DNA from 3 places in the Synechococcus sp. CS-1326 genome. Region 3 is predicted to be linked to each of the others. Evidence: predicted binding sites of a transcription regulator. Region 3 holds the regulator's gene; each other region holds the start of a gene.

Region 1 (6,538 bases), on a different contig from region 3:
CTCGTAGCGCTCCACCGCCGTCTCCACGTTGAAGCAGAGGCGCTCCGGACCGAGCGTCCTGCCCAGCTCCGAGTGGCGCACCACCCGCAGACTGTCCGGATTGAGCCCGGCCAGCCACAGGCTCACGCCCTGCTTCCGTTGCTTGCGCTCCGCCTCGGTGAGCCGCTTCAGGGCGGAATACTCGATGTCGATCACGGCGCTGCAGTCGATCACCACCACCCGGGGTTCGGCCCGCTCGATCAGCGCCTCCATCTGGGCCCAGACCGCCTGGGCATTGGCGAAGAACAGCCGCCCCTCGGCCCGCAGCAGCAGCAGACCCGGCCAGGTCTGGTCATCCGGGTGGGCGGGGTGGTGGCCCAACCTCGGTCTGAACACATCCGTGCCCCGCTTGCGGGCCAGCACATAGACCCGGGGATTCATTTCCTGCTGCGCCAGCGCCAGCAACGACACGATCACCGCCACCAGAATTCCGCGCAGGGTTCCCAGCAGGGCCACGCCGGCGCAGGCGATCAGGGCCCAGTGGAACTCAGTGACCCGCACCCTGCGGATAGCGATGAAATCGGCGGGAGCGATCAATTCAGCCGAATACACCACCACCACAGCGGCCAGAACCGCCAGGGGCAGCCGGGCAATCAAAGGAGCCAGCAGCAGCAGGGTTCCCATCGCCACCGCCGCCGTGACCAGCTCGGCCAGCTGGGAGCGGGCACCCGCCCTGCGGTTCACGGCGGTCTGGGTGGTGCCACCGCCGGCGGCCATGCCACCCAGCAGCGCCCCACCGATGTTGGCCAGCCCGAGGGCGAACAGTTCCTGGTTCGGGCGCGGCTGGGGTTCCTTGCTGCTGGCGAAGGCGCGGCCGGCGGCGATGCTTTCGGTGAAGCTCATCAAGGCGATACCGGCGGCGGCCGGCCACATCCGCTGCGCCAGAGCCAGCTGCGGCAGGGTGAGGCCGGGCAGTCCCGGGGACACCGGGCCGACGGTGGCCACCCCAAGTGCTTCCAGCTTGAACAGGGCCATGGCAGCGAGGGCAACCGCGATCGCCGCCAGGGGTGCAGGCAGCCCCGGCGCCAAACGGGGCAGGCTCAGCAACAGCCCGATCGACAGAAGCGACAGGACCACTGTGGGCAGCGAGGTCTGCGGCAACTGGCCCACGACTGCGCCGATGTCGGCAAAGAAGCCGGCCCTGGTGATGGGAACGCCGAGCAGCTTGGGCAGCTGATCCACCACGATCACCAGGCCGATCCCCGACTTGAAGCCCACCAGGACTGATTCGGAGATGAAGTTGGCAACGAAGCCGAGCCGCAGCAGCGCAGCCAGCAACAACATGGCTCCCACCAGGGCCGCGAGCGTTGCACTGGCCACCAGCAACTCCGCCGGCGCCGCCCCCGGGACCACCCTGTTCAGCTCAGCCCCGACCAGGATGGCCAGGGTGGTGGTGGTGCTGACGCTCAGGGGCCGCGAAGACCCCAGCAGGGCGTACACCAGCATCGGCACCAGGGCTGTGTAAAGCCCCACCTCCACCGGCAGGCCGGCGATCGTGGCGAACGCCATCGCCTTCGGCAGCACCACCGCCGCTGTCGTGAGCCCGGCCAGCAGATCGCTCCGCCTCCACTCCGGCCGATAACGGCGGATCCAATGCTCCCAGGGCAGGAATGCCGAGCCACTCATCCGACACCTCCAGCCGACAGGCACCCGGCTGAAGCTTGCCTGGTCAGAGCGACGGGAGTGTGGCGCCGGAGGCGGCGATCAGCGGCGCCTCCTGAAACGGCCACACCCGGGGCAACTGCGGCGCGGCCAGGCCGCGCTCCGCCCGGATCCGGGCCCAGATCCGCGTGAACCAGAAGCGGGCCGCCTGGCTGGATGGTCCCCGGTAGCGAGCGACGAGACCCTGCTCCATGCGGCCGCAGGCCATCTCACCGGCGAGGCCGGCGCGATCGGCGCGGCAGTGCTCGATCAACCGCTCACTCAACGGCATCGGCGCAGCCCACACCAGGCTGCCGAACACCGGCAGGCCATCAAGGCCATGGTCCCCCTCCAGGCTCTCGCCACCGAGCTCGAGCCGATCCGCCACGCTCCACCGGCCCTCGCGGCGGATCTCCAGCAGAGAGCGCCAGCGGCCGCTGCCAAGCTGCTCGCCGTCGGCGCTGCGACCCAGCCGCACCACCTCGGCCCCCAGCCAGCTGGCCCCGGCCGCCAGCTCCACCCGGACGACCTGTTCAAAGAGCCCGGCGGCAAACACAACCAGCTCCTGGGGCAGCCATTCCAGATCAGCCCCTTCCGCCAGGCTGCAGGCCAGTTCCTGGCGGGCCCAGCGGCCCTGGGGCGTCAGCCGGGAGCGGCCGATCGAACCGTAGATCTTCTGGGCCGCCACGCTGGTGATCAGGGCACGGCTGCCGGCTTCGAGCGCCACCTGAATCGAGAGTTCATCCCCACCCACCAGGCCGCCGGCTGTGTGCAGCAATGGCAGCTCACAGCGACCATCCGCAGCGGCGAAGGCCTTCTGGAACTTGAGCGGGGCTGTGGTTCCACCCTGGTGGATGGTGGCACCGCCGGGCGTGGAACCCCGATGAAAGAGCATCTGGGCGCTACCACGCCAGGAAGCAAGGGGAGCTGGAGTCATCCTGGTGATCGTCGACGCCGGATCGGTCGATTCCCGTATCGATTGCCACCGTTCCGACCCAGCGGTCTGGCGATGGTGGCGGATCATTCCCTGGTTTCCCTTGCTGCAGATCCGCCCGTGAGCGCCCAAGCCAGTTCTCCGGTCCTGCTGGAACGGCGGCACGACCAGCCTGCCCCGGGGATCCAGGCCCTGCGGCTGCCGCTCAGCGCCGACCAGCGCAGCAGCCTGCGGGGCCACCGCCGCAGCGCCTGCGGCAGGGACCTGCTGCTGCAACTTCCCCGTGGCAGCGCCCTGCTGCCAGGGGAGGCCCTCAGCGACGCTGCCCAGGTCACCGTGGTGATCGTGGAGGCGGCGGCTGAACCGCTGCTGCTGGTGAGCAGCTCCGATCCCCTGGCCCTGCTGCAGGCCGCTTATCACCTGGGCAACCGCCATGTGGCCATGGAACTCCGGCCCGGCCAGCTGCGGATCCTGCAGGACCCTGTGCTCGAGATGCTGCTGCGCCAACGGGGCCTGAGCGTGAAGCCTCTCACCGCTCCGTTCCTGCCGGAAGCGGGAGCGTATGCCGGCGGCGGGGATGGGGGAGGCGGCCATCAGCATGACCACTGATTCCCGCCCGCACCTGTGGCAACTGCTCAGCCCCGCCCTGCCAGTGGGCGCCTTCAGTTATTCGGAGGGGCTGGAGGAGCTGGTTCAAGGCGGAAGGCTGGGAAACGCCGAGGCCCTGCGGCGCTGGCTGGAAGCGGAGCTGTGGCGAGGGGCGATCACGATCGAAGCGGCAAGCCTGAAGCCACTCCAGTCCGCCCTGACGAGCTGGCGCGACGCGGAGGACCGGAACGATCAGCTGGCCGCCGCCGCCGCCGCATCCGACCTGCTCGATCGCGACGGCTGGCTGCGGGTCCTGCGGGAGGCGCCGGAGCTGCGGGCCCAGCAGTGCCAGATGGGCCACTCCCTGCTCCAGCTGCTTGGCGAGCTGGGCTGGCCGCTGCCCGGCAACGGCCACGCCATCAGACCGGCGCGCCTGGGCTGGCCAGCCGCCTGGGCCTGGGCGGGCCTCTGCCTGGAGCTGGAGCTGGAGGAGCTGGTCGAGGCCTATCTCTATGGCTGGGTGGCCAACCAGGTGAGCGCGGCTGTGCGCCTGATCCCGCTCGGTCCCACCCAGGGACAGCGGCTCCAACTGGCGATGGCCAGCCTCCTGGGCGAGCGGGCCATCGCCCTGGTGAACGCTGATCCGCATCAGCTCTGGAATGGCGGCGTGGGGGCAGGGATGGCCCAGCTCCGCCATGCTGAGCTCTATTCCCGTCTGTTCCGCAGCTAGCGCCACACAAGCCACCCCGATCACCGTTTAGAACCCGATCCACCAGGGAGGAATCGTGGGATGAGCAAGTTGCGCCTGGGGGTGGCCGGGCCGGTGGGTTCCGGCAAAACGGCCCTGGTGGAAGCTCTCTGCCGCCGGCTGCGTGATCGCCTTGAGCTGGCGGTGGTCACCAATGACATCTACACACAGGAAGACGCCCAGTTCCTCACCCGGGTCGGGGCCCTGGAGCCCGAGCGGATCCGGGGCGTTGAAACGGGTGGCTGTCCCCACACGGCCATCCGCGAAGACTGCTCGATCAACCGGGCGGCGGTGGAGGAGCTGGAGGAGCGCTTTCCCAACCTGGATCTGGTGATGGTGGAGAGCGGCGGCGACAATCTGGCCGCCAGCTTCAGTCCCGAGCTGGTCGACCGCTGCATCTACGTGATCGATGTGGCGGCCGGTGACAAGATCCCGCGCAAGGGCGGCCCGGGCATCACCCGCTCCGATCTCTTGGTGATCAACAAGATCGATCTGGCGCCGATGGTGGGCGCGAGCCTGGAGGTGATGGAGCACGACGCCGGGCGGATGCGGGGCGGCAGGCCCTGGTGCTTCACCAACCTGCGCAGCGGCGAAGGGGTGGAGCAGGTGGAAGCGTTTGTGTGGCAGCAATTGCCACAGCTGGCCGGTGCCGAACCGGAGCACTGAAGCGATCAGCCAGGGCGAGCGGAGCGCTCCAAGGACAGCAGATCCTCAAAGTGTTCCAATCGCTACAAGGTGTTCATGGCAACAGTCGATACGGTCCTGTACCGCCGATGAGCGGACCACTCTTCAGGAGATTGACCAGATGAAGCCAAACTCGATGCAGCTGACTCGCCTGCGGCAGGCCTCGCTGCAAAAGGTTTCCCTCAGGATTCTTGGTGGCAGCCTGGCTCTGGCCACCAGCATCACCCTGGCCTCCTGTGGGGGCGGCGCCGAAAAAGCCGCTGATGGAGGCGGTGGTGAGTTCGACGGTGAAGTGAAGGTGGGCATCCTTCACTCCCGCTCCGGCACCATGGCCATCTCCGAGAACACGGTGGCCGAAGCCGAGCTGATGGCGATCGAGGAGATCAATGCCGCCGGCGGCGTCAAGGTCGATGGAAAGAAGCTGAAGATCGTGCCGATCGAAGAAGACGGAGCCTCTGACTGGCCCACCTTCGCCGAGAAGGCCACGAAATTGATTGATCAGGATCAGGTCGCCGTGGTGTTCGGCGGTTGGACCTCAGCGAGCCGCAAGGCGATGCTGCCGGTGTTCGAAGCCAAGGATCACTTTCTCTTCTATCCGATTCAGTACGAGGGCCAGGAGTGCTCGAAGAACATCTTCTACAGCGGCGCCACCCCGAATCAGCAGGCTGAGCCCGCCGTGTCCTGGCTCCTCAAGAACAAGGGCAAAGACTTCTTCCTGGTTGGTTCCGACTACGTGTACCCACGTACAGCCAACACGATCATCAAGGAGCAGCTCAAGGCTGAGGGAGGCAACCTGGTCGGCGAAGACTATCTCCCCCTCGGCAACACCGAGGTGGCACCGATCATCGCCAAGATCAAGCAGGCTCTTCCCAAGGGCGGCGTGATCGTCAACACTCTGAACGGCGACAGCAATGTGGCCTTCTTCAAGCAGATGAAGGCAGCCGGGATCACCCCTGGCAATGGCTACGCGATCATGAGCTTCTCGGTCGCGGAAGAGGAAGTGGCCGCCATCGGCCCTGAGTACCTCGAAGGCACCTATGCCGCCTGGAACTTCTTCCAGAGCCTCGACACACCTGCCTCCAAGAAGTTCACCGCCGACTTCAAGGCCAAGTACGGCGAGAAGCGGGTCACCAATGATCCCGCTGAATCCGCTTACAACATGGTCTACCTCTGGGCCAAGGGTGCTGAAAAGGCCAACAGTGTCGATGACAACAAGGTTCGGGAAGCCTTGATCGGGGTGAAGTTTGATGCTCCCCAGGGCCCGATCGAAGTGCAGCCCAACCACCACACCACCGAACTGGTGATGATCGGTGAGGTTCAGAAAGACGGCATGTTCAAGATCATCGAGAACCAGGGCATCGTCAAACCGCTGGCCTGGAACCAGTTCGTGCCCGAAACCAAGGGATACACCTGCGATTGGACCCAGGACCGCCCCGACGCGGGCAAGTTCAAGATGTGATCGGCCAACCGGCTTGATTGCTCAGGGAGCTGCTTTGCTCCCTGAATTCCAGGCCGCACCTTTTCTACGGGTGCGGCCTCTTTTTTCAGACCCATTCCTATCGCAGGTCCCCAACGGGACGCCATGGATCTTCTCTACGAAACGCTCTTCAACGGCCTGGCCATCGGCTCCGTGCTGGTGCTCGCCGCCCTCGGTCTTGCCGTTGTCTTCGGCCTGATGGGCGTCATCAACATGGCCCATGGCGAGTTGATGATGCTGGGGGCCTACACCACCTATGTGGTGCAGAACCTCTGCAAGGAAGGTCCTCTCGAAGCGCTCTTCCCCATCTACATCCTGGTGGCCATCCCCCTGGCCTTCCTGGTGAGTGGCCTGGCCGGACTGCTGCTGGAGAAAACCGTGATCCGGCGCCTCTACGGCCGGCCGCTGGAAACCCTGCTGGCCACCT
Region 2 (6,538 bases), on a different contig from region 3:
GGCTCCAGCAGGCTGGCCTGCCCCTGAGGCATCGCTGCGGTGCGTTCGATCAACCAGTGCCCCAGGGCTGCGATCGCCGCGGGCTGATCGGGCCAGCCCAGCAGGCGTTCCCGTTCGGCCACCGACAGACCCTGCCAGTGGTTGAGCCTGAGCTTCACACCGGCCAGATCGAGCTTGCGGCGCACGGCCATCGGGATGCAGCGCAGCTCGCCGACGAAGTCCGCCTCAAAGCCGAAGCAGTGGCTGTGCCGGTTCATCGCGCCAGCTCCTGGCGCAGCTTTTCACCACTGCGGGCATGCAGGAGGGCCCGGGCCAGATCCAGGCCTGCCTGGAGGCTGCCGGCCTGGTCGGCCAGCCAGAGGTAGGCGCCCAGGTTCCAGAGCAGGCCTTCGGCCAGGGGGCCCTCCCCGCCCAGGGCGGCCAGGGCATCCTGGCGCCATTGGTCGAGGCTGACCCAGCCGACCTCCTGGCAGGTGATGCCGTGGTCGCGGGGATGGAGCAGGAGACGGCTCACCACACCGCTGCGCACCCGGGCGGTGATGCCGGCGCGGGAGGTGGGCAGATCCGTGGAGCCTTCCAGCCCCTTCACCGTCAGCAGATCGGCTTCGCCCGCCGTGGCAAGGGCCTCCCAGGCCCTGCTCTCGGTGGGAGGGTGAACGAAGCCGCTGATCAGCAGGTGCTCTCCCTGGTGGGGCGTCCAGAGCAGCTCCAGGCTGGCCACCGGTGGGCGTTTGCCGATGGCGTCGCGCACCGGCAGCAGCCGTTCGGCGGCAGGGAAGTGGGCGGGCTGGTGGGTGAGGGCGAGGTTGTGGGTGTCAAGGCGCCGCTGCACTGCGGTCAGGCTGAGGTTTCGCCAGTCGATCCCCAGGGCCGCGAACGCCTCGGCCAGGGTGACGCCGTATTTCACCGGCATCGGTGAGCCGCCATGGAGCACCACGGGCTGGCCGGCGGCCGCCAGCAGCAATGCCAGCAGCGGCAGCAGCGGCGCGGTGCGGCTGCGGCCGTCGTAGGGAACCCCGAAGCAGAGGGCCCGCCGACCGGGGGTGCGCAGCACCGGACCATGGGCGCGGTAGCTGTCGAGCATGCCGCTGAGCTCGATCGGAGCAGGTCGCCGGATGCGGTGGGCGATCAGGAAGGCGCCGAGCTGGGCATCCATCACTTCCCCCTGCAGCATCAGATCCATGGCCGCTCGAGCCTCGATCCTGTTCAGGCCGGTGCTGGTGTGTTCGCCACTGCCGACCTTGGCCAGCAGCTCCCGGAAACGCAGGGCATCGGCCGCCATCACCGGTTGACGCCGGGCGGCTGGGCTGGCCTGCTGAGCCCCGATCTTAGGTAGTGGTTGCAACAAGGAAGCGGGGGGACAGGCGAGAGTGTGGCAGGAATGTGAAGCGCTGGAACCATCATGCCGCTCAGTCAGTCTTCGCCTGAAGCGACCCCCCTGGTGGCCTCCTCCAAGCGCTCCAAGGTGGAGCAGGCCAAGGCCGATTTCTGCGGGTTGGCTCTGGAGCCGAGGCTGGCTGAGCTTGGCCAGGCCGGCTGGGAATCCCTCGACGAAGCCACCCTCACCATCCATCTGAAATGGCTGGGCATCTTTTTCAGGCCGGTGACCCCCGGCCGGTTCATGGTGCGGCTGCGGCTCCCGAACGGGCTGATCCAGGCGGATCAGCTGGATGTGCTGGCCGAGGCGGTGGACCGCTGCGGCGACCATGGCAGTGCCGACATCACCACCCGCCAGAACCTTCAGCTGCGGGGACTTTTGCTCGAAGACATGGGCCCCCTGGTGACTGCGATGGCAGCCGTGGGGCTGACCAGTCGGCAGTCGGGTCACGACAACCCCCGCAACGTCACCGGCAATCCCCTGGCCGGGATCGACCCCGAGGAGTTCGTGGACACCCGGCCGCTCGTGGATGCCATTCAGGATGTTCTGCTCGGCCCGGAAGGCCCGAAGAATCTGCCGCGCAAGTTCAATGTGGCGGTGGGTGGCGCCCCCGACAGCTTCCTGCTTCACAACGATCTGGCCTTCCTGCCCGCCCACCGGGACGGTGACCAGAGCGCTGAACTGGGTTTCACCGTTCTGGTCGGCGGGTTCTTCTCGGCCCAGCGCAACACCCTGGCCATCCCGCTCGGCCTCTGGCTGCGCGGCGATCAGCTGCCAGAGTTCAGCCTCGCGGTGCTGCGTCACTACGAGCGCCAGGGGGATCGCAGCAACCGCAACAAGACCCGCCTGATGTATCTGATCGATGCCCTCGGCATCGAGCGCTACCGCAACGAGGTGCTCGACACCTATGGCGAGTTCGCCGGTGCGGCGGCAGCGGCGGCGGTGTCACGCCACGACGGCTCCCACCTGGTGGACCGGGCCCCCCGCGACATCTGCGGTGTCCATGCCCAGAGGCAGGACGGCCTCCACTGGGTGGGTCTGCATGTGCCGATGGGGCGTCTGGAGGCCTCCGGCATGGCGCTGCTGTCCCGATTGGCCCGCATCTACGGCAGCGGCCAGCTGCGCTTCAGCGAAAGCCAGAACGTGCTGATCTGCGATGTTCCCGGTGAGCGGCTGGAGGCCCTGTTGGCGGAGCCGTTGCTGCAGCGGTTCAGGGTCGAACCCGGCCCCCTGGAGGCCGAGGCCGTGAGCTGCACCGGCAACCGTTACTGCAGCTTTGCCCTGATCCCCACCAAAAGCACGGCCCAGGCGGTTGTGGAGGAACTGGAACGGCGCCTGGAGCTGCCCCAGGCCGTCCGCACCCACTGGACCGGCTGTCCCAACGCCTGCGGCCAGCCGTACATGGGCGAGATCGGTCTGATGGGGGCCAAGGCGCGCCTGGATGGTCAGATGGTGGAAGCGGCCAAGATCTTCCTGGGTGGCTCGATGGCGGCGGAGCCGCGTCTCGGCGAACTGCACGACAAGCCCATACCGCTCAGCCAGCTGTCCGATGTGCTCGAAACGCTGCTGGTGGAGCGTTTCGGAGCCCGACGCCGACCAGGGGTCTGACTGCTGCTCTCCCCAGCCAGGCCCAGCGGGACCGGCTCGGGGGACTGGTCGGGAGCGGGGGAGCGGCCGGATCCAGCGCGGCCAGGGCCTGGCGGTCTTCGGGATCCTGGCCTCCGTAGAGCAGGCGGGTGATCCGCTCCGGGTCGATCTCCAGGGCCAGCACTTCCTGCCAGAGCCGCGCGCTCAACACCGGGTCGGCCCGCCTGAACTGGGCCTCGGCCAATTGGCGCACCAACTGGAAGACGAGTTGCTGCTGTTTGCGATCGGTGCAGCTGAGCATCGCTTCCGCCTGGGAGGCCCCCTCGGGCGCCGGGCGTCGCGCCGGGTTCGAACCGCCGGCGCTCCGGCTGGGTCTGGCTGGTGTCACGGTGGCTTGCATCGCCGGTTCCGCAGGGAGGGGTTGGCTTCTTCCTTGCTAAGCCGCTGCCCGGGCCGAACACAGAAACCGGAGAAAACGTATCAACGGCTACGCGTCGATCAGCTGATCCCGCCGTGGTCGGCGGCGGTGCCATCCTGGACATCACCGGCTGTCCCACAGCGCGTGGCAGCACCCTCACCCCTGGAACGCTTGCTGGTTCCCGCCGCGCTGCCGCCACCGGGGAGCCCGGAGCGCTGGCCCTGGCTGCAGCGGCTGCGTCGCCAGGACAACCCGGATTGCGGCGTCTGGATTGAGGCCCTCGAACGGGGCCAGCTTGAGCCGGCAGTCGATCTGCTGGCCGTCCTGGCAGGGCGCCTTGACGGAGCCGGCAGTGATCGGCTGCTGGCCTGGTGGCTGGCCACGGTCGGTGACCCTGACTTGCTGCCGTTGATCGGTCGCGTCCGCACACCCCGGTCGGCCGCCCTGCTGCGCCAGGCCGTGAACGAGCGCACCGCCCCGGAGCAGCGGTTGCCCTTGCTCCCGTTGCTGGGCCATCAGCGCGATCCCATCGACTATCCCCTGCTTGCCCGGCTGAGCCTGGAGGCCGGCCCCCTGCCGCTGCGCCGGGCAGCTCTGGAGGGCCTGGCGCTGGGGTTGAGCGCCTGGCCGCTGGCGGCCCTCCGCCGGCAGCTGTTGAGCCTGGCGGGCGACCTCCAGCCCCAGCTGGCAAGCCAGGCCGTTGATCTGCTGGCCAGGCTGCCCCGGGGTCGCTGGGCCCTGTTCCCCCTCACCCGCCGCCCCCTGGATCCGCTGGTGGGGCAACGGCTGCGCCGCCGTTGGGCGGCCCTGCCCCCCAGCCCGCTGCTGCTGATCGTGCACGGCCGGGCCGGCGGTGTGATTCCCGGGGAACTGCAGAACCTGGCGAGCGAACTGGAGCGGCTGCGGGGCCGGCCGGTGCGGATCCAGGCCCTCACGGCTCAGGCGCCGCCATCCCCGGCCAGCTTCGGCACCCCGGCTGGATCCGCGGACCTCCAGCCCTGGCTCACCCTGGTGCCGCTGTTCCTGCTGCCCGGCAGCCACGTCCGCATCGACGTGCCCGCCATCGCCACCGCCTGGCGTGCCCACGGCCCCGTGCGCCGCCTGCCCTTTCTTGGCGCCTGGCCGAGCTGGCAGCGAGCCCTGGCTGCCGAACTGGCCGCCATGGTTCAGGTGCAAGACGGTTCCGCGGACTCCGGCCCCGGGGCACCCCTGCTGCTGCATCATCCGCTTGAGGATGGCCTGGGTGCCCGCTATCTCGTCCATCTCCAGTCGGTCACCCAGGCGCGCTGCCTGCCCACTCCATACACTGCGGCAGATCTGCAGGAGATCAAACTGGCGATCCATCCCGGTGCCCTGCCCCTGGCCCTGGCGGCCAACCGGCTCACCGAAAGCCTTCCCGAGCAGCTCGGAATGCCGTTGGTGGAGAGGCCCCGGTTCCGGCAGCTGTTGGTGCGCGAGCTGGAGGCGCTGCCATGACCGGCAAGGTCTACCTGGTGGGGGCCGGACCAGGGGATCCTGAGCTGCTCACCCTCAAGGCCCACCGCCTGCTGAGCCAGTGCGATGCCCTCGTCCATGACGCGCTGGTGCCCCGGGCCCTGCTCGATCTCACCCCAGAAGGCTGCGAACGGCATTTCGTCGGCAAGCGCCGGGGCCACCACTCGGTTCCCCAGCCCAGCACCAACGCCGTGCTGGTGGAGCTGGCCCAGCGTTGCCGCTGCATCGTGCGGCTCAAGGGCGGCGACCCGTTCCTGTTCGGCCGCGGCGGCGAAGAGGCCGCCCATCTGGTGGCCGCTGGGGTGCCCGTGGAGGTGGTGCCGGGTGTCACCGCCGGAATCGCGGCGCCCGCCTACATGGGGATACCGATCACCCATCGCCGGGCCGGCTCAAGCGTCACCTTCGTGACCGGCCACGAAGAGCTCGACAAGGCCCGCCCTGCCGTCGACTGGCGTGGTCTGGCCCGCAGCAGCGACGGGCTGGTGATCTACATGGGCCTGCACAACCTGCGTCGGATCGGCGAGGAACTGATGGCCGGCGGTCTGGATCCAGCCACCCCTGTCGCCGTTGTCCAGCAGGGAACGGTGCGGGGCCAGCGGGAGCTGGTGGCCAGCCTCGGCGACCTGGCCGACCGGGTGGAGGCTGAGGGCTTCGAATCGCCGGCCATCGTGGTGATCGGCCGGGTGGTGGCGGAGCGGGTGCCGAGCTGTGCGCCCTTGCCGGCGTCGGTTGAGATGCCGATCCCCTTCTGAGCCGGTCCCCGGCTCACTCCAGCTTCAGGGACTCGCCGGTGCGCTGGCGTCGCTCCCGGTCCTGGGCATCGAAGCTGGCCATGCAGTCGCCCCGGGGCGCCAGCAGACAGCTCACATAGCTGGAGGCATCGATCAGGGCGGCGCGGATGGCCTTGGCGGCGGGAGTCCGCTGCGACTGGGCCGTGTTGGAGCCGAAGTTCAAGGTGCCGGCGGCGCCGGTGAGCACCTGTCCGGTGGTGCCCATGTTCGGGGCCAGCAGCAAGGCGCCGACCGCCGCCGGCAACAGGCTGACGCCTTGTTCTCTGGCTTCGGCGGTGTTGGTGGCCCGGCCCTCCACGGTGCGGCGCCCCACCACCTCGCCGGTGCTGCTGTCGACGACGCGGATGTCGATCGCCACATAATCCTTGGTTTCGACCTGCTCCTTGTTGGTGCGGAAACCGAGCAGGCCGAAGTTGCTGCCTGTGCTCTTGTTCTCCACGTTGGAGTCGTAGGAGGAGACAGTGCCCAGCACGATGTAGCGGGCGCCGGTCATCTGACCCTTCTGGGCCGCGTTCGAGCCCTTGCGGACGATGCCGAGCTCGGTGAGCTCCTGTTCGGAGAGCACCTCCTTGAGGTTGCTGCGCTCCACCACCTGCAGATCGCCGGTGGCCTGCAGTTCGTTGGCGAGCATCGCCGCCAGATCTTCCGCCACCGGACCCTGCCACCACCAGGTCCGCTGGGTGACGGTGTTCTTGAAGTTCGGCACCGAAACGGTGGGCCGGCCGACAGGCCGACTGGCCGGCCGACCCGCCTGGGCCTGGGCCTCAAGGCTGCTCAGGCCCAGGCTGACCGTGACCAGAAGGGCTGCCAGGCGGAGAAAGCGGGGTGAACGATCGGTCAAGACAGACGACTCCAGCGGCACGGTGTGCC
Region 3 (6,538 bases):
TGGCAGCTGGCCAGCTGGCGGATCCGGCGTCAATCGGCCCGGCGTGACTCGGCCCGGCCTCAGTCGTCGTGATCGTCGAATGGATCGGTGAGCCCCTTCGATGGCGGCCCGAAGGCCAGATACACGCCAAAACCGGTCAGGGCGAACAGCACCAGCAGAACGGTGATCGAGATCGAGAGCGCAGGGGAGGTGTCGGTCACGGGCGGGTGCGGCGGGCAGGGAGGGGGACGGAGGGCTGGATGGTCGGGCCGGATCAGGTTTCAACAGGAATGGTCGCGACCGGTTCCTGTTGCAACTCTCGACCGGGGCGGCCCGGTGCAGCATCGAGACCTTTACAGTAGTGATTCCGATCCCCGTTCCAGAGAGGTTCAGCCGCCATGGCCCAACGCACCCGCCTGGGAGACCTGCTTCGTCCCCTGAATTCCGAGTACGGCAAGGTCGTGCCCGGCTGGGGAACAACACCCGTGATGGGAGTGATCATGCTGCTGTTCCTTGTGTTCCTGCTGGTGATCCTGCAGCTGTACAACAAGTCGTTGCTGCTTGATGGCATCACTGTGAACTGGAACGGCCTCGGCTGATTCACCGTCAAGCTGATTCACCGCCAACCTGGCGATCGCACTGCCCATGAATGTCTTCGGGATCGGTCTGCCGGAAATGGCGGTGATTGCCGCCATCGCCCTGCTTGTGTTCGGCCCGAAGCGGTTGCCGGAGCTGGGCCGCACCCTGGGCCGCACCCTGAAGGGCTTTCAGTCCGCTTCCCGGGAGTTTGAGCAGGAGTTTCGCCAGGCCATCGATACCGAAACGGTCAGGGTCACCACGACGGAGCGGGAGCTGGTGGAGCGAGAGCAGCCCGTGATCAACGACCTGCCGGTCCAGAACGACCTGCCGATCCAGGCGGCCACTGGCGCCCCGGTTCTGGCCGTTGAAGCGGCTTCCAAAGCCACACCAGAGGAGGCGGCTCCGCCCGTGTCGAGCGAACCGGAGCAGGCCGCAGATCCGATCGCTTCCACCCCGCCCGGCTGATCGCAGCCGTCCTGGCCGAGGATTCGCTGGTCCCGCTCCGTCGACCCGTCATGACCACCACGCCGCCCCGGGATGGGGATCTCCAGGTGCTGGTCGGGCTTGGCAATCCCGGCAGCGCGTACACCAGCACCCGCCACAACGTGGGCTTCATGGCCCTGGAGCGACTGGCCCGCCGTGAGGGGGTGACCTTTCGCCAGAACGGCAAGCTCAGGGGCCAGCTCGCCGACCTGCGGCAGGGCGAGCGCCGTCTGCGGTTGCTGATGCCCAGCACCTTCATGAACGAAAGCGGTGGCTCGATTCGTGCCACGCTCGACTGGTTCGGCCTGGGACCTGACCAGGTGCTCGTGCTCGTCGACGACATGGATCTACCCCTGGGCCGGCTGCGTTTGCGCCGCGAGGGCAGTGCCGGCGGCCATAACGGCCTGCGCAGCACGATCGAGCAACTCGGCACCCAGCGGTTCGCCCGGCTGCGGATCGGCATCGGCGCTCCGGCCACGGAGCCCGGCCTGCGCAAGGAACGCACCGTGTCCCATGTGCTCGGCCGCTTCAGCCCTGCCGAGCAGTCGGTGCTTGATGCCGTGCTCGACGAGGTGCTCGACGGGGTGGCCCTGATCCAGGCGCTTGGCTACGAGCGGGCCGGCAACCGGATCAACGCTTTTCAGGCCGCCCCTGCCTGAACGGCACCCTGCCCAGCCTGCCCCGTACGTTGTCGCCGTGAGTCGCCTGCCCGCCACCACCGCCCAGCTGCGGGTCCTGCACCAGAGCTTCAGCCAGAAGCTGCTCGAAGGCGAGGTGGTCGCCGGCGGATTTCAGTGGACCTTCCGCTGGGCCTTCGATCGCGGCGAGCTGAGCGTGGAGCCCTCGCTCGGCCGCGCCCTGATCCAGGACGCGCTGCTGCGCTTTCTGCTCAAGGCCGACTACCAGCTGGAACCCGGCAGCGACTATGCCTTCACCGTGCGGGCCAAGTTTTAGGGGGATGGGGCGACGCCTGGGCCAGGGGAGGGGCGATCGAGGCAACAGTCGAGGCGATAGCCGAGTGTTCGCTCCAGCAACACCTGGGCAACGACATCATCCCAGGGTCGCGGTGGCTGCCGGAGCCCGAGGGGAAGCAGCCGTTGCCAGCCCCGGGCTGGATGGAGCTGCCAGTAGCGCGGCCGGGCGGCCAGGGTGCTGCCCCGCTCATCGACCAACAGCACCGGGCAGAGCGGTTGCAGCCGCTGCAGCCAGGCCTGGCTGCCCGTGCCGTTGCCGAGCACAAGAGCAGACACCTGGCGGCGGCGAATCCAGCTGCTCAGCTGCTGCAGCGTTTCATCCGGACTGAGCACCAGGGCCGCTTCGATCCGGTGGCGGCTGGCATCGGTGCGCACGAGACCGCACTTGCTGCGGCCGGGATCAAGGCCGGCCAGGGGCCCCTCGGCTGGCAGCTCGCTCATGGCCGCCGAGGTTGCACGGAAGCAGCTGTTCCAGCGGCGGTGCCCCCGACCCGACGGAGTTCGAGGAAGATCGGATCAGGGGTGTCTGAATTCCGCACCGCCACGGCTTCGAGCCTGACGCTCTGCCCGCCGGGGCGCTCGCTGAGCTCGCGGCCCAGCCGGTTGAACAGATTCACATCGAACTGAACCCCATCGGCCACCGACCCCTGCCGCTGGGCCCTGGCGAAGGAGGCGGTGAGCAGGAGGTTGAGGCGATTGCGCACCTGGATGGCGGAGAGCTCGTCGCCCTCCAGGGACGTGGTGGCCATCACATCCCCCTGACGGATCACCGTGCGGTTCTGCCGCAGGTCGGGGAAGCCCAGCACCTGGCGCTCCCCCCGCAGCACATTGGCGGCCGAGAGGATGCTCACGACCCAGGAGCCGCCTTTGCCGAGCAACCCCTCCAGCTTGACGATGTCGGCGCGGGGGACCAGCAGGATCTGGCTGTCGGCGGGCTGGCCGGGCAGCACCCGCTCAAAAGCCTTGAGGTTGGCCTGGCGCAGCAGGGCCTCGATCACCGGCCTGGCCTCGGCAGGCCGTTTCAGCGCCACCTTGGCGGTGGCGAGGGCCTGGCCGCTGGTGATCACCACATCCCCCTGGCGCAGGGCGATCAGCTTGGTTTCCAGCCCCTTGAGCTCGGCTTCACCAGCCTTGATCTGCTGCCTGACCCGGGCCAGCTCCGCTTCGGTGCTGCGGATGTCGCGATCGCGGCCCCTGATCTCCGCCGTGAGCCGATCCCGCTGGCTGAGCAGGGCCTGACGCTGGGCCTGAAGCGGTTGCAGCTCCCGCCGCAGCTGCGTGGCCTGCACCTCCACCGAGGCCAGCTGCTGCCGGGCCTGGGCGCGACCCTGCTCGGCCCGCACGACGCCCTGCTGCGCCTGGCGCTGGGCCGTGGCGCTGCGCAGGCGAGCGCTTTCGCTGGCCCCGAGCGCTGCGGTGCTGCGATCCAGGGCCGTGCGCCCTTCCCGCAGCTTCAGCTGCAAGGCATCGAGCTCGAACAGGCCCACCCGGAGGCGTTCACTGACCGCGAGCATCAATCCCAGCGAAATGGCGCTGATCAGGCTGCCGGTGAGCACGGTGATCAGCACGGCCGTGTTGCGCGGCCTGAGGTTGAACAGGCTGAGCCGGGCCTTGCCGATGCGGCTGCCCAGCCGATCCCCCAGGGTGGCGAGCACACCACCCAGCACCAGAAGGGCAAGGATCAGCAGCCAGCCGGACACGGCCCAGTGCAGGGGAATCCAGTATCGACGGCGGACCTCCGCCCAGCCAGGGGGAGATCAGCTGAAGCGCTTGGCCAGGGCCACCGGATCGAACACGGTGATCTTCTTGCGGTCCACCTGGACCAGCCCGGCCTGGCGCAGGTCACCGAGCAGCCTGGTGATGGTGACCCGGGTCGAGCCGATCGCTTCGGCGATCGACTGGTGGGAGAGCCGCAGGTCGATGGTGATGCCATCGGTGCCCGGCACGCCGAAATCACGGCAGAGCACCAGCAGAAAGCTCACCAGCCGCGAGGACATGTCGCGATGGGTGAGGGTTTCGATCATGGTTTCGGTCTGGAGGATGCGGGAGGAGAGCCCCTGCAACAGGAGCAGACCGACGCTGGCGTCCTGCTCGATCGCCCGCCGCACCGAGGTGGCCGGTGCCGCCACCATCTCGACACGGGTGAAGGCCACCGCGTGATAGAAGCGATCGGAGCGTTGGCCGGTGAGCAGGGAGAGCACGCCGAACAGGCTGTTCTCCCGCAGCAGGGCCACGGTGATCTCCTCGCCCGATTCATACACCCTGGAAAGCCGGACGGCACCACGGCGGAGCAGGTAGACCCGCTCGGCCGGATCACCCGGGAAGAAGATCGTTTTTCCCCGCTCCACCGTTTCGAGCGTGCTGCCGTTGAGGCCACGCATCACCTCAAGCAGGGTGGCCGGCCCATTGGCGGGGGGGGGCAGTCCGCCGGAGCTGGGGGGAGGGGTGGTGCTGGTGCGGCTGAATCCGCGCATAGCGCCGACCATGACGGCGGAACAAGTGGCTGGAAGCTACGGAGCGCCCCGGGTGCTCCCTGTATCCGATGACACTAACCACCCGCTTCCGGCCTGTCAGGGCCTGGCTGGGCGCAGCGGCGAAGCGGCGGGCATGAGCTGGACAGCCGCTGGCTGGTACATCTGTTTGCACTAGGGGTGGTGGCAAGCAGCTTGTTTCGGCGGACGGCGCCGCTACATTCAGCATCGCGGTTCTGAAGGGTGTTGATGACGGCCAGCCTGATCAAGCCTTGCGTCGAGGTGCGCCCGCTCCGCTCCGTTCCTGGCCTGGCCCAGACGGAGGGCCTGTTGCAGGTGCACACAGCCCCGTTCCGCGGCAGCTTCGACGGGGTGTTCAGCCAGGCCCTGCGGACCGCGGGGCTCGGCAGCCGGGTGCTGATCAGTCAGTTCCTCAAGGGCGGTGTCGACCAGGGGCCGGAGCACAGCCTCTGGCTCTGCGGCCGGCTGCAGTGGATGCGTCCGGCGGTGCCCGCCTGCCTGACCGAACCAGCCGACGATGAGGTGGAACGGGCTGCGGTCGAGCAGGTCTGGGCCTTCAGCCGCCGGCAGTTGCTCACCGGCGAACTCAGCCTGCTGGTGCTCGATGAGCTGGGCCTGGCGATCGGCCTCGGCTACCTGGAAGCGGCGGAGGTGGAGGCCAGCCTGCGCCAACGCCCGCCCAACCTCGATGTGATCCTCACGGGCCCCTCGATTCCCGAGGGGCTGCTGGCGATGGCGGATCAGGTCACCCAGCTCCGCCGCAACTGCTGACCCCATGCTCAAGTGCGACCGCTGGATCAACGAACAGGCCGCGAGCGGCATGCTCGAACCGTTCCAGGCCACGCTGGTGCGCCACCTCGATGCCGAGAACCGCACGGCGCCGGTGCTGAGCTATGGCTGCTCCTCCTACGGCTACGACCTGCGGCTCTCGCCGAAGGAATTCCTGATCTTCCGGCACGTGCCGGGCACGGTGATGAACCCGAAGCGGTTCAACCCGGCGAACCTGGAGCCGGCACCGCTGCACCACGACGACGACGGCGACTACTTCATCCTGCCCGCCCATTCCTACGGCCTGGGGGTGGCGCTGGAGCTGCTGCGGGTGCCGGCCAACATCACCGTGATCTGCCTGGGCAAGAGCACCTATGCGCGCCTCGGCATCATCGTGAACACCACCCCGGCTGAAGCCAGCTGGGAAGGCCATCTCACGCTGGAGTTCAGCAACTCCTCCGGCGCTGATTGCCGCATCTACGCCAGCGAAGGCATCTGCCAGCTGCTGTTCTTCGAAGGCGAACCCTGCCAGACCACCTACAGCGACCGTGCCGGCAAATACCAGCACCAGCCGGAGCGGGTGACGTTGGCGAAGGTTTGATCTGGATGGAGGGAAGTGGAGAGTTGTGGAGCAGGCTGATGGGGCGTGAGTGTTCCTTCTGTTTAAGGGCTTAGAAGCTGAGAGGGGTGGCCGAATTCCATGGCTTGAAAGTGTGGTTGAAGAAGCCTTTCCTTTAGAAGAGGCCAGCCGGCTTTGTATCATTCTGAAAAGTGGTTATCTGACCCGCGAACCACAATGGCTCATCTCAGCAGACTGACCAAAACCCCTCCAGCACAAGGCGTGCGCGATACTTGTGAAGGCGTTGTTCCTGTTGATTGCAGAAGGAGACCGTCTATGGGGTGTAGTTTGCGGAACTGTCCAAGAACAAGTTAGATTTATCCACGATAACCGGAGTAGCCAATGCCTTGGGACGACAACCTTGACCGCGAATCTCCAAGCTTTTTGCTGGCAAGCTCAGATGCACACGTCATAAGGTCACTTGCAGGTCCAGGGTCTGGGAAAAGCTTTGCAATCAAAAGAAGAATCGCTCGATTGATGGAAACGGGGGTTCCTCCCGAAGAAATCCTGGCAATTACCTTCACCCGGACTTCCGCTGCGGACTTAAGAAATGAAATTGCAACCATAGAGAGTGCTGGAGCCGAAAAGGTTGTAGCCAGGACGCTTCATAGCCATGCAATGCAAATGTTGCTTCGCCAAGAAGC

The links. The regulator NtcA, encoded in region 3, controls nitrogen genes in cyanobacteria. The targets are predictions, from matches to a motif close to GTANCNNNNGNTAC.
Region 1: the regulator NtcA is predicted to act here: its motif matches at 2,653-2,666, upstream of KQ307_RS13945 (urease accessory protein UreD).
Region 2: the regulator NtcA is predicted to act here: its motif matches at 3,443-3,456, upstream of KQ307_RS13860 (CbiX/SirB N-terminal domain-containing protein).

Annotation. Positions count from the first base shown of each region.
Region 1 covers NZ_JAHLYV010000035.1:11,627-18,164, forward strand. The annotation lists gene KQ307_RS13935 (NAD(P)-dependent alcohol dehydrogenase) at 1-7, shown strand, start outside; gene KQ307_RS13940 (SulP family inorganic anion transporter) at 1-1,665, opposite strand, end outside; gene KQ307_RS13945 (urease accessory protein UreD) at 1,709-2,617, opposite strand; gene ureE (urease accessory protein UreE) at 2,735-3,223, shown strand; gene KQ307_RS13955 (urease accessory protein UreF) at 3,213-3,932, shown strand; gene ureG (urease accessory protein UreG) at 3,993-4,616, shown strand; gene urtA (urea ABC transporter substrate-binding protein) at 4,771-6,093, shown strand; gene urtB (urea ABC transporter permease subunit UrtB) at 6,217-6,538, shown strand, end outside.
Region 2 covers NZ_JAHLYV010000034.1:8,001-14,538, forward strand. The annotation lists gene KQ307_RS13840 (nitrate reductase associated protein) at 1-257, opposite strand, end outside; gene KQ307_RS13845 (anthranilate phosphoribosyltransferase) at 254-1,282, opposite strand; gene KQ307_RS13850 (ferredoxin--nitrite reductase) at 1,403-2,986, shown strand; gene KQ307_RS13855 (hypothetical protein) at 2,913-3,365, opposite strand; gene KQ307_RS13860 (CbiX/SirB N-terminal domain-containing protein) at 3,528-4,859, shown strand; gene cobA (uroporphyrinogen-III C-methyltransferase) at 4,856-5,629, shown strand; gene KQ307_RS13870 (CsgG/HfaB family protein) at 5,643-6,509, opposite strand.
Region 3 covers NZ_JAHLYV010000012.1:168,288-174,825, forward strand. The annotation lists gene KQ307_RS04370 (alpha-mannosidase) at 1-72, shown strand, start outside; gene psbN (photosystem II reaction center protein PsbN) at 60-200, opposite strand; gene psbH (photosystem II reaction center phosphoprotein PsbH) at 378-578, shown strand; gene KQ307_RS14870 (TatA/E family twin arginine-targeting protein translocase) at 625-1,023, shown strand; gene pth (aminoacyl-tRNA hydrolase) at 1,074-1,700, shown strand; gene KQ307_RS04395 (DUF3146 family protein) at 1,738-1,995, shown strand; gene KQ307_RS04400 (resolvase) at 1,992-2,456, opposite strand; gene KQ307_RS04405 (DUF3084 domain-containing protein) at 2,453-3,715, opposite strand; gene ntcA (global nitrogen regulator NtcA) at 3,773-4,501, opposite strand; gene KQ307_RS04415 (cob(I)yrinic acid a,c-diamide adenosyltransferase) at 4,736-5,278, shown strand; gene dcd (dCTP deaminase) at 5,283-5,876, shown strand; gene KQ307_RS04425 (hypothetical protein) at 5,926-6,093, shown strand; gene KQ307_RS04430 (UvrD-helicase domain-containing protein) at 6,237-6,538, shown strand, end outside.